4 regions of the Shewanella sp. MF05960 genome follow, and region 1 is predicted to be linked to each of the others. Evidence: predicted binding sites of a transcription regulator. Region 1 holds the regulator's gene; each other region holds the start of a gene.
What was found. Region 1 encodes LexA, which represses DNA repair genes until DNA is damaged. Its sites were predicted from a motif close to TACTGTATNNNNATACAGTA; they were not measured.
Positions count from the first base shown of each region.

Region 1 (4,557 bases):
GTGACTTCAAAATGTGCTTCGCCACTGAGTAAGCCTTGTTCAACCATAAAGTCCAAAAGGCTGTCGATATGCTGTGGCACATCGTCAATACCCATAAATAATTCAGCTTTTAGCAACGGATAAAAATCCATCACGACGGCATGAATTTTTTCGCGGTCACAAATATCATATTGCACTAAACAACTGGCAATTAACGACGGAATCGCCATGACGTGAATGATATTGTTGCGGTAGTAGCTCATGGTGATAGCAATTTTTTCATCAACAGAAATAATTTCACCAATGGCATCTTTCGTGCTGACAAACTTATTCAGTGATAAACAATGATCAACAATCGATTTACCATTACCTTCTGCAACAGAAGCATAATTTGTATAAGGTACCGTTTTCAGCATCGCTAAATACAAATCTAACTGACGTTCTAACAAGCTGCGCTCTAATGCATTTCGCTCAGAAGCTAGCAAGACTAAACTGGTTAATGTCACTGAACTCGCAGCGGCAGCGCCGTTAATATTAGTCATCACACGGTTAGCCAATAAGTTAACTGATGGCGTAAACCAAGTCGGTTTTTGCTCTGGGTCTTTGGCCACTTCTTCACGCCAATCTGGAGCTTGTTGATTTAAAAAGTTTTGTAGATTAATCGGCTCACCAAAATTCACATAACCTTGGCCAAAATTACCTAATTTACGAATGGCACCAAACACTTGCCACACTGACTCTTTTTGCTTTTTCTTGCCGCTTAACTCTTTGTGATAAGTGGCGACTTCCATCACATGGTCATAACCTAAGTACACAGGCACAAGCGTTACAGGTCGCTCAATGCCGCGCAATACACTATTGATAGTCATGGCTAACATGCCTGTTTTAGGGGCAAGTAAACGTCCGGTACGAGAACGGCCACCTTCAGTGAAGTATTCAACCGAATAACCTTTAGCAAACAGTTGGTCTAAATACTCACGAAACACAGCAGTGTATAGCTTGTTGCCGTTAAAGCTACGGCGGATAAAGAACGCGCCACCACGACGGAACATCGGGCCTGCTGGCCAAAAGTTTAGGTTAATTCCCGCAGCGATATGCGGTGGCACCATGCCCTGATAATACAAAATATACGACAGTAGTAAGTAATCCATATGGCTGCGATGACACGGCACATACACAATTTCATGACCATCATGGTGTAATTGGCGGATTTGTTCAGCGCCTTTGATATTGATACCACTGTATAGCTTGTTCCACAGCCAAGTAAGGAAGCGCTCAGCGATACGGATTAAACTGTCTGAATAGTCCGTGGCAATTTCATCTAAATATTCAACAGCTGTTTCACGGGCTTTTTCAGGTGATACTTTCTTGTTAATGGCTTCTTCTTCAATCGCTTTTTTGATTGAATCCGACTTAAGCAACGAAGCAAAAAACATTTGTCTGTTGGGCAACTGCGGGCCCGTCATCACTTTACGTTGACGACTGAAATGCACTCGAGCTACACGGGTTAATTTGTGGGCAATACTTTTATCAAATCCATGCTCATCTGCCATATAGCGTAAAGATAATGCATTAGAGAACTGGACAAAGTTATGTCTACCAAGAAACAAAATCATTAGCCATTTGCGTAACCACGTTGGGCTTTCACGCTCAAGCACTGCCGCCTTCATACTGTCGTCTTCTTTACCAGGCGTGCGCCCCCAGTACAAACTCACGGGAACGAGTTGAATATCCAAATCCGGACGTTGACGATGAAGCGCCAATAAACTGGTGAAGCTATCGATAAACTTTTCACCACTTTCGCGTTTACCAAAGAGTGGCTTACGCCCCTCCAAACACACAATACGTGGCACTTTTAAGCCATCAACGATGAGTGGGTCATATGGACTCGGCATTCCAAAGCCCTCAGTGATTTCGCTTAGCGCAGCGGCATCACTGATTGACTCTGTTTTCATGACATAAACCAATGGTTTATTTGGATCTAAATTAAGATCATCAAAAGGGTCATGCGGGACAACAATGGTTTGAACCATCGATTTCTGTACCCATTTTAATGCACGTAAAAATATTGAATTTGGTTTTGACATAGTTACTTTCGCAATATAAGCCACTGTAATATTGCTGCATAGGATACCAGAAACCACCCTTGATACACTATCTGGCTGTTTTATCTTTACTTTGTGAACAGTCCCTAACTGAACAACTCAATTAAAATATAGAATGAAACTGATATAAAACATACTGATAGGCAACAATGCCGTAACAAAAAACAAAAAACGGTTGGTTAATACTTGCGCGAACAAAAACACTGTATATAATGACAGTCACTGTATAAAAAGACAGGAATCATCATGAGACCGTTAACGCCGCGCCAAGCAGAAATTTTAGACTTAATTAAAAACAATATCGCCGAAACAGGTATGCCACCGACTCGTGCTGAAATTGCGAACCGTCTTGGCTTTAAAAGTGCAAATGCTGCCGAAGAGCATTTAAAAGCACTCGCCAAAAAAGGCTTTATCGAGATCATGCCTGGCACTTCAAGAGGTATCCGCTTACCTCATGAAGAACAACAAGAAACAGGATTGCCGCTGATTGGCCAAGTCGCTGCTGGTGAACCCATTTTAGCGCAAGAGCATGTAGAGCAATATTATCAAGTCGACCCAAACATGTTTAAACCCGCAGCCGATTTTTTACTGCGAGTACGTGGCGACAGCATGAAAGACATTGGCATTTTAGAGGGCGATTTACTTGCCGTTCATAAAATGCAGCAAGCACGTAATGGCCAAGTAGTTGTGGCCCGCGTTGAAGATGACGTCACGGTGAAACGTTTCGAGAAAAAAGGCAATGTTGTCTATCTACATGCCGAAAACGAAGCATACACCCCGATTAAAGTAGACTTAAGTTGCCAAAGCCTCACCATTGAAGGGCTTGCCGTTGGCGTTATCCGTAATGGAGATTGGTTATGAACAAACTAATGGGCACTGCCCCGCGCCACCCAGGTTTATGGGCAGATTCAACAGAAGCAGAATTGTATGGCAACCAAACCATTCAAACATTACAAACCGTCACTCAAGGTGAGTCTGAGTTAGGGCAACTGTGCAGCCAGTTAGCAACCTTAAGCCGACAAGGACGCTGGATAGTGCTCATTAGTCCTCCGCATATTGGTTATAAGCACATGCTGGCAAGTGCTGGTGTAAGAATGGACCGAATCTTACTAGTACACACTAAAGATGAAGTTGAAACGTTATGGGCAATGGAAAAAGCATTAACCAGTGGCACTTCAAGCGCTGTGATTACCTGGACGAGTTCATTAGATGCTCGTGACAGTCGCCGTTTAGAAATTGTCGCCAAAAGTGCACGCGCTTTAGGTGTGGTAATTGAAGATGTGAATACTCACTTACCTGAAAAACATCAAATCGTTAATCCAACAATGCCTTCTGCAACAAGTAATTTTTCAGCATTTCATTAAGTACGAACCCTTCAACACCAAGCCCTGCATCCAATTCAGGGCTTTTTTTTACCTTTTTTCAGCCAATTAGCGAACAAAGTGATCTTGATCAATGTTTAATCTACAAGTAATGTTGTTAACAAGGATGAAACATTTTTTATCTTTTATTTGACGTAATTTGGCAGATAACACCGCCATCGATGGGAATACGTCAATACAATTTGATTAGTTCAGTCGTAGGTACAAGTGTGGTGTTCAGCTAACAATAAAAGCGTAAACTGCCAGTTTACAACCACCAAGTTACTTTGAGGTCATCAAACTTTTTTGGGAACCGAAGAGTTTGCATAGAGCAGAGACTTACTGTGTGACTCTTCTTTGTAGTTGCTATTTGCAATTAGCAGAGGAGAAGTCTTGTGAAGCAATGGTGGTATTGTTTATTGGTTGTGCTGATAGCACTTCCGCTTGGGGCTGCAGAAATGCCCCTCAACATGACTCAAGGCGTGACAGATATCAGTGGTAAGGTTTACGACCTCCACATGACCATTTTATATATCTGTTGTGCTATTGGGCTAGTGGTGTTTGGGATCATGATTTACTCAATGATCTATCACCGCAAATCTAAAGGCGCTGTCGCGGCCAATTTTCACGAAAGTACTAAAGTGGAAATAGCCTGGACAGTCATTCCGTTTATCATCTTAATTGCTATGGCAATTCCTGCTACTAAAACCCTGATTGCAATGGAAGACTCCAGCGATGCGGATCTGACCATAAAAATTACGGGGTCGCAATGGAAATGGCACTACAGCTATTTCGATAAAGACATAGAATTTTACAGCACACTCTCAACTCCAAGAGAACAAATTGATGGTGATCAAACCAAAGGTGAAAACTATCTACTCGAGGTAGATAAGCCTCTGGTATTACCGATTAATCGCAAAGTGCGTTTTTTAATGACCTCAGATGATGTAATCCATTCTTGGTGGGTACCGGCATTTGCCGTTAAAAAAGATGCTAATCCCGGTTTTATTAACGAAGCCTGGACGCGTATTGATAAACCAGGGATCTACCGTGGTCAATGTGCTGAACTTTGCGGAAAAGATCATGGTTTTATGCCCATAGTGGTCAATGCG
Region 1 covers NZ_JBOZPS010000006.1:180,402-184,958, forward strand. Annotated here, with positions in the region: gene plsB (glycerol-3-phosphate 1-O-acyltransferase PlsB) at 1-2,066, opposite strand, end outside; gene lexA (transcriptional repressor LexA) at 2,331-2,945, shown strand; gene ACROAE_RS08245 (cell division inhibitor SulA) at 2,942-3,448, shown strand; gene coxB (cytochrome c oxidase subunit II) at 3,841-4,557, shown strand, end outside.

Region 2 (4,557 bases), on a different contig from region 1:
AATCGCTTCTTCTTTAAAGTAATCACCGAAACTGAAGTTACCGAGCATTTCAAAAAAAGTATGATGACGTGCGGTATAGCCTACGTTGTCTAAATCGTTGTGTTTACCACCCGCACGAACGCAGCGTTGTGAAGATGTCGCACGTGTATAATTTCGCTTATCCATGCCGAGGAACACATCTTTAAACTGGTTCATACCCGCATTGGTAAATAACAGTGTTGGATCGTTTGTGGGAACGAGTGAGCTGCTATCAACAACCTGATGTCCGTTATCTTCAAAATACTTTAAAAAAGCACTTCTTAACTCTGCTGTAGTCTGAAACATGAAATGGCCCTGAAATAGAAGAATACAAAGGTAACTAGCTTGACATGCAAGCCAGTAAATGTAGGCATTATATACTGAATTTAACGCAAGAAGCGAGACGAGCGAGCCGATTATCATCTGAGCAAAAATCGATGAATGAACGATACATTTCACAACCATTCTCAGCAGATGAAACGTGTTTGCTCATTAGGTGTCTTATTAGATTTTTTACTGATATCTAGGGTCTGTTGTTCTTTGATGGTTGAATTTTGTTCGAGTTAAAAACGTTTTAATCGAGACGAATGGATTGATGCCTAGTCATCTAAGCAACTCTTTATTTACAAAGAGTCATTCAACAAAGAGTAAAACGTTTTTAGCCGAACCCTTCGGGCAGCGTTTGTTGACCACTTTTACGGCGTAATCGACTTTTTATGTAGAATAACTATACCTCACAGTTTCTGCAGCGCAGTAATATATGTAAGTAGTGGCCAACAATTCGCTGCAAAAACAACCTTGAAAGATCAATAGGACCTAAGATTAGATCAGATTAAATATAACGCGGAAACAGTGCTTAGGCATCTCACATATAAAGCAGGTACAGAATTTGAGTTAGAAGTGTGTAGCGAGGGAATTTAAGACACTGACGTATTAAATAAATACACTTTAGATAGAGATAACTGAGTCGTTTTAATATTTACCGCGTTTTCTATAAAAAAATCGCGGTGCACTATATGCGCACCGCGACACTTTATTCATTTTACTTATCAGTCAATGAGTCAGATGACTAAGGCTTAATTAAAAAACTTCGCCCGTTTCTAAATCAATGTTTTCATCACCGTCGTCAGCACTTGATGAACTGCCTGTACCACTAGCAAGTAACATTGAACGTAAGGTAGTATCAATTTCTGTCGCAATGGCTGGGTTTTCAGTTAAGAATTTACCAGCATTTGCACGACCTTGACCAATTTTCTCACCTTTGTAGCTATACCATGCACCGGCTTTATCGACGATTTTGTGAAGTACACCTAAATCAACTAATTCGCCCGTACGGTTAATACCTTGACCATAAAGAATTTGGAATTCAGCTTGTTTAAAAGGCGCTGCAATTTTGTTTTTAACGACTTTAACGCGTGTTTCGTTACCCACCACTTCATCACCGTCTTTTACAGCACCGGTACGACGAATATCTAAACGTACAGAAGCATAAAACTTAAGTGCATTACCACCTGTAGTGGTTTCTGGGTTACCAAACATCACACCAATCTTCATGCGGATTTGGTTAATGAAAATAAGCAAAGTATTAGATTGCTTAAGGTTACCCGCAAGCTTACGCATTGCCTGGCTCATCATACGTGCGGCTAGGCCCATGTGTGAGTCACCGATTTCGCCTTCGATTTCCGCTTTAGGTGTTAGTGCAGCTACCGAGTCAACAATGATGACATCAACAGCGCCAGAGCGAGTTAAGGCATCACAAATCTCAAGGGCTTGCTCACCAGTATCTGGCTGAGAACACAATAAGTTATCAATATCTACGCCAAGCTTTTTAGCATAAATAGGGTCTAACGCATGCTCTGCATCAATAAACGCACAGGTTTTACCTTGACGTTGAGCTGCTGCAATCACTTCGAGTGTTAATGTTGTTTTACCTGATGACTCTGGTCCGTAAATTTCAACGATACGGCCTAGAGGTAAACCACCAGCACCTAGGGCGACGTCCAATGAAAGTGAACCGGTAGAGATAGTTTCAACATCCATTGTGCGGTCTTCGCCCAATTTCATAATTGAGCCTTTACCAAATTGCTTTTCAATTTGGCTTAATACGGCGGCAAGTGCTTTCTCTTTGTTTGGATCAACCTTCATTGTAAAACCCTCTTAAGGCATTCAATACGTTTAGTAAAATGCGATTTTTATTTAGGTGAGATGTTATAACTCATCTCAATATGTTCATCAGTATACTGTATAGTCATACAGTATCAAGTGTTGATCGTAATTTTTTTTATTCCTAGCCGAATTGCCTTTTTACATCAATATTTTACCCACCAAGCATTTTTATTGTGAATTGATTTATACCCCGAAGATAAAAATTGTTAAGATTAGCGCCATAAAGTTTCATGCCCCAAGATTGATAGAGTGAAGAGTCCATAATGACTGTAATTGATACCAGCGATTTAGAAAAACATACCCCGATGATGCGACAATATTTGAGCTTAAAAGCCGCTCATGCCGACATGTTGCTGTTCTATCGAATGGGCGATTTTTACGAGTTATTTTATGATGATGCTAAAAAAGCATCTGAACTGTTGGGCATTTCATTGACCGCTCGCGGTAAAAGCGGTGGCGACCCAATCCCAATGGCGGGTATTCCTTATCATGCTGTTGAAGGCTACTTAGCTAAGTTGGTACAGATTGGACAGTCGGTGGCCATTTGTGAGCAAATTGGCGATCCTGCAACATCAAAAGGCCCAGTTGAACGTCAAGTGGTACGTATTGTGACTCCTGGCACATTAACTGATGAAGCGCTATTACAAGAGAAACAAGACAACTTACTCGCGGCGCTTTATCAAGGTAAAACGGGTTTTGGTTATGCCACGCTCGACATTTCATCAGGACGTTTTGTTGTTGCGGAACTACCGACTCGTGAAGCATTAGAAGCAGAGTTACAGCGTACTCATCCAGCTGAATTACTTTACAGCGAAGATTTTACTGACATGCTGTTAATCAATAACATGAAAGGGATCCGACGCCGCCCTGAATGGGAATTTGATTACGATACCAGTGTCAATTTATTGCTCAATCAATTTGGCACTAAAGATTTGCATGGCTTTGGTATTAGCGATGCGCGCTTAGCATTACAAGCTGCAGGCTGCCTAATGCAGTATGTCAAAGACACCCAAAAAATGGCCTTACCGCACATCAATTCGATTGTGCGCTTTAATCAATCTGAATCAATCATTTTAGATGCTGCGACTCGTCGCAACTTAGAGCTAACCCAAAATTTATCTGGCGGCCGTGATAACACCCTGGCATGGGTACTCGACAATACAGCGACGCCTATGGGCAGCCGCATGTTGCAACGTTGGATCCATGAACCACTTCGCGACCGTAAAGCCGTTCAATTACGCCACGGGGCTGTAAATGAATTAATTGAACAAGACCTTTACCACACTCTGCATGAGCAACTGAAAAGCTTAGGTGATATTGAACGTATTATGGCCCGCCTTGCTTTGCGCAGCGCCAGACCACGAGATTTTTCGCGTTTAAAGCAAGCTTTAGCATTACTGCCGACCATTCAACAAACGCTATCAACTTGCCAGCAACAGCAAATGTCTACGTTAGCGGCGCAGTTGGGTGAGTTTCCTGAGCAGCACGACTTGCTCGAACGCGCTATTGTCGATAACCCACCGATGTTAATTCGTGATGGCGGCGTGATTAAAAGCGGTTACCATGCTGAGTTAGACGAATGGCGTAAGCTGAGTGAAGGCGCCAATGATTACTTGGTCGAAATGGAAGCTCGCGAAAAACTGCAAACTGGGATCAGTACCCTCAAAGTGGGCTATAACCGCGTGCATGGCTATTACATTGAAGTCAGTCGCTTACAAGCAGATAAAGTCCCATTAAGTTATCAGCGCCGCCAGACACTAAAAGGAACTGAACGCTATATCACCCCAGAGCTTAAAGAATACGAAGAAAAAGTACTTTCAAGCCAAGGTAAAGCGTTGGCAATAGAAAAACAGCTATGGGAACAACTGTTTGACTTACTGTTACCTAAATTACAAGAACTGCAAATCTTCGCCACTGCAGCCGCACAGTTAGATGTATTAAGTAACTTTGCCGAACGAGCAGAAACCCTCAATTATCAGTGTCCACAAATGACTGACGGTATTGGGATTCATATTGATGCAGGTCGCCACCCTGTGGTTGAGCAGGTGAGTCAATCTGCCTTTATTGCCAACCCAGTTAGCCTGACGCCTCAGCGCAAAATGTTGATCGTAACCGGCCCCAATATGGGCGGTAAGTCAACTTATATGCGTCAGGTAGCACTTATCACTTTAATGGCTCACATTGGGTGTTTTGTGCCCGCAGATTCTGCTCAAATAGGTGAAATTGATCGAATATTTACACGTATTGGTGCATCAGACGATTTAGCATCGGGTCGTTCAACCTTCATGGTAGAGATGACCGAAACAGCCAATATTTTGCATAATGCGACAGCCAATAGTTTGGTATTAATGGATGAAATAGGCCGAGGAACCT
Region 2 covers NZ_JBOZPS010000001.1:112,366-116,922, forward strand. Annotated here, with positions in the region: gene alaS (alanine--tRNA ligase) at 1-324, opposite strand, end outside; gene recA (recombinase RecA) at 1,099-2,163, opposite strand; gene mutS (DNA mismatch repair protein MutS) at 2,448-4,557, shown strand, end outside.
Region 2: recA (recombinase RecA) is a predicted target of LexA. The motif match lies at 2,257-2,276, and genes of this name have one in related genera.

Region 3 (4,557 bases), on a different contig from region 1:
GGCGCCTAATAAGGTGGCATCGGTAAAATGCTTTGGCGCTTGAGTCATTTTTTCTAATAATTCACCACGCTCACATTGGAGTATTTGGCCTTTTACCAGCGGCGGTAGCGACTGTACATTATCGTCGTCATCGTCATTGTTGTTTGAATGATTACTGCTTTGGTTTGCAGTTGTTCGCTTGAACAATTGCTTCCAACCTAACGTTTTATCTTGGCGCGCTTTGGTGGTAAATAAGCCGCCAGCAATGGTCACTTCAACGGCGGTTTCTGCATACACATAAGCGGGATAAAATTGTGCGAGATATTGGCGAGCCACATGCTGATACAACTTAGCTTCGTTACTTGATAATGCTGATAAATTAGCCACTTTTTCGGTGGGCACGATTGCATGGTGAGCATCGACTTTAGAGTCATCCCAGGCTTTCGATTTAAGCTTAGCATTTGGCGCATCGCAGCCTTCAACTAACCCAGAAGCGCCTTTAAGCACGGCATCTAATACTTTGGGGGCTAATGCAAGTTGATCTTTGGGCAAATAACGGCTGTCTGAACGTGGGTAAGTAATGAGCTTATGGCGCTCATACAAACTCTGACAAGTGTCTAGCACTTCTTTAGCTGACAAGCCAAAACGTTTAGCAGCATCGATTTGCAGTGCAGATAAACTGTAAGGCAATGGCGGATTTTGACGCTTGTCTTTGGCTTCTAATTTAGTCACTTCAGCCGGTTTGCCATTAATACGAGCAACCACATTCTCGGCTAACCCTTTGGCTAATACTCTGCCATCTTCGTCCATATAAGGTTGGCATGCATCGCTCGGTTTCCATTTGGCCGTAAAAGCGTGTTGTTGGTCGGTCAATAAGTGGGCTAACACCTCATAAAATGCTTTAGGAATAAAATCAGCAATTTCATCATCACGGCGCACCACTAAACCGAGTAAAGGCGTTTGAACTCGGCCAACCGACAACACACCTTGATAGCCGACTTTGCGCCCTTGAATAGTATACGCGCGCGTCATGTTCATGCCGTATAACCAATCTGCGCGGCTGCGTGCTAATGCCGAGGTTGATAACGGCACAAACTCACGGTTACTTCGTAACTGCCCTAGCGCGCGTTTTACGGCTTGCGGGTTTAAATCGCTAATCAATAATCGCTGAACTTGATTGAGTTTGTCGCCTTTTACGCCGAGATATGAAATCACTTCATCGACTAAAAGTTGTCCTTCTCTGTCGGGATCGCCCGCGTTGATAATTGATGATGCTTGCTTAACCAGTTTACGCAACACGGTCAGTTGGCTGCGGGTTTTAGGTTTTGGCTGTAGCTTCCAGGTTTGTGGCACTATGGGTAAATGTTCAAGTTTCCATGACTTAAACGCATCATCATAGGCATCTGGCTCAGCTTGTTCGAGCAAATGGCCAATACACCAGGACACACAATCCCCGTTGGCAGTAGTAATAAAACCATCACCTTTTTTATGAGGCTTTGGCAATACATCGGCAATAGCTCGGCCCAGACTGGGTTTTTCAGCAATATATAAAATCATAATCCATTATCAGGTCGCAAAGATTCAGTAAGCACAACCATAAATCGCGCCAGTTAACTGTATAAAATTACAGTATAGATTACCTGTAAATTTAACGTGCTGCAAATTGCATAGTATTGAGCGTAAAAATCATTACAATGCGGGTTTTATTTGTCTAAACGAATAATACCAATTCCACTAATTATCTGGTCATTCAGCGGGAATTCTGTGCCTTCTAGGCAAGTAATAGGATTGAAGACATAGTTGCTCTCGGCAACTGCTCCTGCGTTGCTCTACCTTCTGCATCCATGCAGTCGTACGACAAAATGCTATTAAGCAGCATAGAAGGCACAGAAACCCGCCTTGCAGGAGACACTCAGACCGTTCATTTCTTTGTTGCATTGTCTTAGAAGGGAATAACCATTATTTCAACAATGCGCCTCAAACTGAACAATCTGAGTGACTCTGATTGGTCACATAATTAATGGAATTGGTATAATATAATGAAACTTGGCCAGCGCTTAACTCAGCTCAATGACATGATCCCAACAGGCTATACGCACATTTGGGATTGTTGCTGCGATCATGGTTTATTGGGTGCGGCGTTATTATCAAGACAGGCGGCACCGACGATTCATTTTGTCGATATTGTGCCCAGCTTAATGCAACAATTAGAAGACAAGTTGCAACGCTTTTATCCGCGCCAATTCATTCCTCAATGGCATGTACATTGTATCGATGTCGCACAGATCCCCTTATCAGATTATCCAGAAACGCCACTGCCAGAAACGCCACTGGTTGTTATCGCAGGCGTGGGTGGAGATTTGATGATCGAGCTTGTTAATTCAATTTGCCGCAATAACCCTGAACTGCAAATTGATTTTATGCTCTGCCCAGTGCACCACCAGTACGAATTACGCCAGCAGCTTATCAAGCTTGAATGTCGTTTAATTGATGAGAAATTGCTTGAAGAAAATCGCCGCTTTTATGAGATTTTGTATGTATCTCGCAACAAAGTAGACTCGGCAATAGCAACGCCCCTAGCAACCTCGCCAATAAGCCCGGTGGGCGGGAAAATGTGGCAATGCAGCTCCGAAGCGCAACGCGATATTGCTCAGCGTTATTTAAATAAAGTGCTGACACATTATCAAAAGATAAGTCTGTCTAATCCCCAAAAAGCAGCACAAGCGCTACAAGACTATCAAACGATTTTTTTGTAAATATTCGAGTTGATGTAGCTTAAAAGCCTAAAGCTAACACAAGTGTCCTGATCAACTTTGTTACTGGACGACGTAAAGAAAAACAACACCTGGATCCCGGCTCAACAGCACTGCCGGGACGACGTAGAGAAACTAGCATCTTGGTCGCGACTCAACAGCATTGCCGGGACGACGTAAAGAAACTAACATCCTGGCCGCGGCTCAACATCATTGCAGGAACGACGTATTTTTATGCCGTCATCCCTGAGATCTTTTATCAGGAATCCAGGTGTTGCTGTTGATTTCACTTAACAGCCAAAAAACAACACCTGGATCCCGGCTCAACAGCATTGCCGGGACGACGTAAAGAAACTAGCATCTTGGTCGCGACTCAACATCATTGCAGGAATGACGTATTTTTATGCCGTCATCCCTGAGATCTGTTATCAGGGATCCAGGTGTTGCTATTGATTTAGGTTTTAGGTTTTAGGTTTTAGGTTTTAGGTTTTAGGTTTTAGGTTTTAGGTTTTAGGTTTTAGGTTTTAGATTTTAGATTTTAGCATGGTGAGCCTTTTAACACCCATAAAAAAACCAGCATTTTCATGCTGGTTTGTTCGCTCACAAAATCTGGGTTAACTTATGGATGACACTCGTTGTGCATTTCTAAGTTAGTGCCGATGTCTTTGCTGCGGTTGGCTTTGGCGTCGTCATTACGCAACTGAGTCAAGTGGTCTAGATATTCTTGATTCACGTCATTGGTAATATAGTGACCGTCAAACACTGACGTTTCGAAACGCATAATTTCAGGATTTTCCATTCTTACCGCTTCAATTAAGTCGCTTAAGTCTTGGAAAATAATGCCGTCGGCACCAATGATTTTAGCGATTTCATCTGCGTCACGACCATGAGCAATAAGCTCATTAGAAGTCGGCATGTCGATACCGTACACGTTCGGGAAACGAATTTCAGGTGCCGCTGATGCAAAGTACACTTTCTTCGCGCCTGCTTCACGTGCCATTTCGATAATCTGTTCTGACGTGGTACCACGCACAATAGAATCATCGACTAATAACACGTTTTTACCTTTAAATTCGGTATTAATCGCGTTGAGCTTACGACGTACAGACTTTTTACGCTCTTGCTGACCCGGCATAATAAACGTACGGCCAATATAGCGGTTTTTAACAAAACCTTGACGGTACGGCAAGTCCATACAACGTGCGATTTCTAATGCGATGTCGCACGAGGTTTCTGGAATAGGAATAACCACATCAATGTCATGATCTTCCCATTCTTTCTTAATCTTTTCACCTAACTTAGCACCCATGTTTACGCGGCTTGCATAAACTGACACTTTGTCGATGCTTGAATCTGGACGGGCAAAGTACACAAATTCAAAAATACACGGTGCATAACTTGGGTCGACAGCACATTGGCGAGTAAATAACTGACCATCAAGTGAAATGTAAATCGCTTCACCTGGTGCAACATCGCGCATCACTTCAAAGCCAACGGCGTCTAAAGCAACACTTTCAGACGCGACCATGTACTCAGTACCCGTCGCCGTTTCGTGTTTACCCAACACTAAAGGACGAATACCAAATGGGTCACGAAATGCAACTAGGCCCTGGCCAATAATCATTGCGACTACCGCATAAGCACCACGGGTTTGGGCGTGGACTTTGGCTACGGCATCAAACACTTCGTCAGCACTTAATGACAAGCTACGCGTTTCTTGTAGTTCGTCTGCTAATAAGTTGAGTAAGATTTCTGAGTCAGATGTGGTGTTCACATGACGGCGTTTTGTAACTAGGCTTTCAGCTAACTCAATCGTGTTGGTTAA
Region 3 covers NZ_JBOZPS010000008.1:40,130-44,686, forward strand. Annotated here, with positions in the region: gene ACROAE_RS09875 (DNA topoisomerase III) at 1-1,536, opposite strand, end outside; gene ACROAE_RS09880 (tRNA (adenine(22)-N(1))-methyltransferase) at 2,019-2,735, shown strand; gene purF (amidophosphoribosyltransferase) at 3,352-4,557, opposite strand, start outside.
Region 3: ACROAE_RS09875 (DNA topoisomerase III) is a predicted target of LexA. The motif match lies at 1,592-1,611, and genes of this name have one in related genera.

Region 4 (4,557 bases), on a different contig from region 1:
TTGAGGCAACATTAAATTGTTGCGTAGCTGTTCTATTTCATTATTCATGTTGACGACGCGCAGCTTCAGATCTGTTTCATAATAAGTACAACTTAATATTTTACCAATCGGGTTATAGCGTAATTGCCATAATTGCTGCAACTTATTGTCAGTGCCGCAATAATCAGGCTGTTTAAGTGTTGATGAGCTGGCTAACACTGGCTCTTTGACCACATTGACGAAATACTCAGAACGAAGATTATCATCATCAATGAGATGAACAAAAGTATTCACCAACCATTTTTCGTAAAATGGCGCGCTGTTTTTTTGTGCATCTGTAACCGCTTGTTGCATGATATTACGAGAAAATAGCCATTCACCTGAAAAAATACGCTCAAAGTCACGTTGAGACAATGTAAAAGCTGATTGCCAAGTAGTATTTTTCGTCACGATATTTGGATTTTCTTTCACTAAAGTACTCGCAAAACTCAGCTGTTTTTTAAGCATATTATTGGCGATAGTATGACTTAATACCGAACGAGAGGAGTGATAAACGTTATTCCAAAAATGAGCATCTTTGTTTAAGAATGCTATCGCAGCATCAACATCGATTTTATGGGGCGTTGAGTCAGGTCTATTTATTGCTGCAAGTATGCTTAAATCCCTTAGTTGAAAAAGCAGGCTCCAGTGAGGTAGGTGTTGAGTTGTTAAAGACTCATCGCTTTCTTGCCAATCGGGCATAGCAATTAATGTATTGTATTTTTTAATATTCGCTTGATGAGTATGAATTACACGTTTAATGGTTTCGCTATTGTGGCTAAAAAACGCATTACAAGTATCCCAATCTGTTAGTTGGCAAGCGTCTTTAAAGTTAGCTGTTAATTTATTCTGTTGAGCATTAAAAGTGAGCGCCGTGGTTGATTGGCCCGATTGATTCTCTTTTGTGGCGTTGAGTAACGCCATGGCATAGGTAAATCCATTTTCATTCGACTCAACAGGCTGCTGTTTTAGCCAGCTTTCAACTAATAATGTATTTGGAGACTTTGTTCTGTCAGACGCGTTGATTGCCACTAAGCAAACAACGGCAAAGACTAATAAGCTGCTTATTAACCCAACCAGCACGCCTATCGTTTTTAACAAAGTCATCATCACTCTTTATCCTCAAAGTCCATTTAACACAATGGTAACATGATGGTTAGCTTTTGATAAGCCATGACGCTATTGCAATAATTCGCGGGCGTTGGCTAAGGTGTTTTCAGTAATTACGTCTCCACCGAGTAAACGTGCCAGTTCATTAACGCGTTGATCTTTATCTAGTGCTTGCATGGTGGTTTCAGTGCTGCCGGCCTTATTAAACTTATTTACAAACATGTGTTGATGGCCATTTCCTGCAACTTGAGGTAAATGGGTAACACACAACACCTGAGTTGATTCTCCAAGGCTGCGCAGCATTCTGCCGACTACAGATGCCGTAGGGCCTGAAATACCTACATCAACTTCATCAAATATTAATGTTGGGGTTGCGACTTTTTTAGCGGTTATCACCTGAATACCTAAACCTATACGCGATAGCTCACCGCCTGAAGCGACTTTGGAAATCGGTTGTAAAGGTTGCCCTGGGTTAGTGGTCACCATGAATTCAATGTTGTCACAGCCATTCACTGAGATATTGGCTGGGTCGTGATTCACTTCGATACTAAATTTACCTTTAGGCATATTAAGTTCATGAATTGAGCGGGTGACTAATTTATCTAACTCTTTAGCATAACGATTGCGGCTTTGGCTGAGTTTCTGTGCATTGACTAAATAGGCGTTTCTGCTTGCATCTAATTGCAGTCTTATCTCGTCGAGTTTATTTTCATCACCAGCGAGTTCTGCTAACTCTGCCATTAGCGCTTGGTGATGCAAAGCCAGTTTATCTGGGCCTACATGATGCTTACGTGCTAATTGCATTGCCGTTGATAAGCGTTTTTCAAGATAAGCAAAATGCTCAGGATCTAATTCAAGACGGCTTAAATAACTCTCGATTTCGCTAGCACTTTCTTGAACTTGGATTAACGCATCGTTAAGCATAGTACTAATAGGCGCAAGGGATTCATCATAGCCTTGAAGCGTGTCTGCAATGGCGGCGACTTTATTTAACAGTGATTCAATATTGCCATCGTCACTTTCGGTAAGTAAGTGCAAACCAGCCTGGCAACGTTCGATTAAATCAGTGCCATTTGCCAACCGTTTATGTTCTTGCTCAATGTCATCAAACTCGTCTAAGCCTAGGTTAAATTCGTTTAGCTCTTCTACTTGATATTGCAACAGTTGTTGGCGTGAAATACGTTCGTGCTGAGCTTGTTCTAGTTGCTTGAGTTCATTTTCAACTTGTTTGCACCTAACATAACTAGCGCTCACGTTATCAAGTAATATTTTGTGGTTGGCGTAACTGTCGAGCAGATTTAATTGATGCTCACTTTTGAGCATCGCATGATGGGCATGTTGGCCATGAATACCAATTAATAATTGGCCTATAGCTTTTAATTGCGTCACTGGAACGGGATTACTGTTGATGTAGGCGCGAGAACGTCCATCACTATTAATGGTACGACGAAGAATGCATTCGTCGTCAGCGTCGAGATCATTATCTTCAAGCCAGCGTTTTGCTAACGGCACATCGAGCAGGGTAAAGCGTGCACTGACCTCGGTTTTATTCGCGCCGGGTCTCACAGTATTGGCATCACTGCGGTTGCCTAAACACAAACCCAGAGCGTCGATTGCAATCGATTTACCTGCACCGGTTTCCCCGGTGATGCTTGTCATACCGGCTTTAAAGTCGAGTTCTAAAAAACGTACGATAGCAAAATTGTTGATGCTGAGTTGGCAAAGCATAATGAATTCCTGTCTATGAAACCACCAAACCACTGTATTGATAAACAGTATATACTGATTTTTTATACAGTAAAGTAGTAGACCGAAAATTATCTTTGTCTATTTGTTAATCACGAATCGCACGATAGTTATACCAATCTCAATCATTAGCCGATTGAACACATCATTAATTCAATTAACGTTAAGCGTAAGTTTTCAATAAAGATTCAATTATCGGCAGGCTGATAAAGGTCATTAACGTGCCATAGAGTATTGCTTGCGCACTCACATTTGCATGCACCTGGTAACGGTCTGCCAGTAAGTAAACACTTGCTGCAGTAGGAAGTGAGGCTAGTAACACCCCCATTATTAACCATTGTTGCTCAACCCCAAATGCAATTAATAAGCCGTAGGCAATAAGAGGTTGAATGACCAACTTAAACAGGTTAATCACATTGAGTTCAGCAATTAAGCTGGCTGTAAACAGCTTACTGCCTGTTTGTTGACGTAAGGCTTTGACTAATACCATACCAATGGCAAACAGGGCGCAAGGGCTCGAGGTATTACCCAATTGATGTAACATCAGTGACACGCTATTAGGGAGGCTGATATGACAAGCCGATAATGCTATCCCAATGGCACTGCCAACAACGATAGGGTTTTTACCCAGTGCATTAGCCATGATTAAAATGGCTGGTTCAGAGGATTGTTTGTTTCGGCTAGCAAGTTCGATAGACACTAGTGCAAAAGCGAACATGATGACTGATAACAAACTGGCGATGGCCGCAGCGACGAGAGCCATTTTGTTATCGGGAAACATTAAACTCATTAATGGGATGCCAATAAAGGCAGTATTGCCAAAGGTTGAGTTTAATCCACGCATTGCCGCGATGGCTTGTTGCTTTGGTGCTTGCCAAAGAGACAGCGCAATAACGAATGCATAAGTGATTACCATGGCTAAACTAAAGCCGGCAATAAAGCCCCATTGAGCAATGTCTTCAATACGTGTTTCTGCTAATACAATTAATAAAATAGCAGGGAAGGCCACATAATATACAAACTGATTAAGCACGACATCGGTGTCGGCGGGAAGCAGTCTCAACTTTTGGACTAAGCTGCCTAGCAGCATAATGGCGAAGACAGCGATTAGCGGGGTAAGAATACTAGACATCCCTCGCAATTCCTTAGCAAAATGATAATGTTGTCACTTTACTGCTTTTATTCGCTGCGATGCAATTAGACTTAGGCTCAAGGTGATAGTTTTTCATCTTTTCATTGAATTAATACTGATATGTGAAGACTATTTTGTTGTTGGACGTAGATAATTGATTTTATCGCTTAGATTTATAGCTTAGATATATAGTTGAAGTTATTGCAGAAATTTATCGTTTAGATCCGCAGTTGAGGCTTATCGCTGAGGAGTCAAAATGTTGAGAACACCACACTGTGAATGCGCGTTATTTAGCGATTTTAGGCTGAGGTAAAATACCCAGTTCGGTAAAAAAGTGCACTTGTCGTCTTAATTCAAATAACGAGCCTACGCGAACTTGATTGCCAATCACGAGTGTCCAATTGTCGGTTTTGCCGTTTGGATTGGTGAAGGTAAAGCCTTGATAGAAAATTTTTTTCATAGGGCCTTTGACGTTTTAAAACTCAATATCACAGCGTGTAATGGTCGGTATTATAAGGGGTATTGTAAGGTATGAGGTTTTATCTTCCTAC
Region 4 covers NZ_JBOZPS010000001.1:135,553-140,109, reverse strand. Annotated here, with positions in the region: gene ACROAE_RS00615 (hypothetical protein) at 1-1,128, opposite strand, end outside; gene recN (DNA repair protein RecN) at 1,198-2,856, opposite strand; gene ACROAE_RS00605 (AEC family transporter) at 3,038-4,006, opposite strand; gene ACROAE_RS00600 (DUF3319 domain-containing protein) at 4,293-4,466, opposite strand.
Region 4: recN (DNA repair protein RecN) is a predicted target of LexA. The motif match lies at 2,887-2,906, and genes of this name have one in related genera.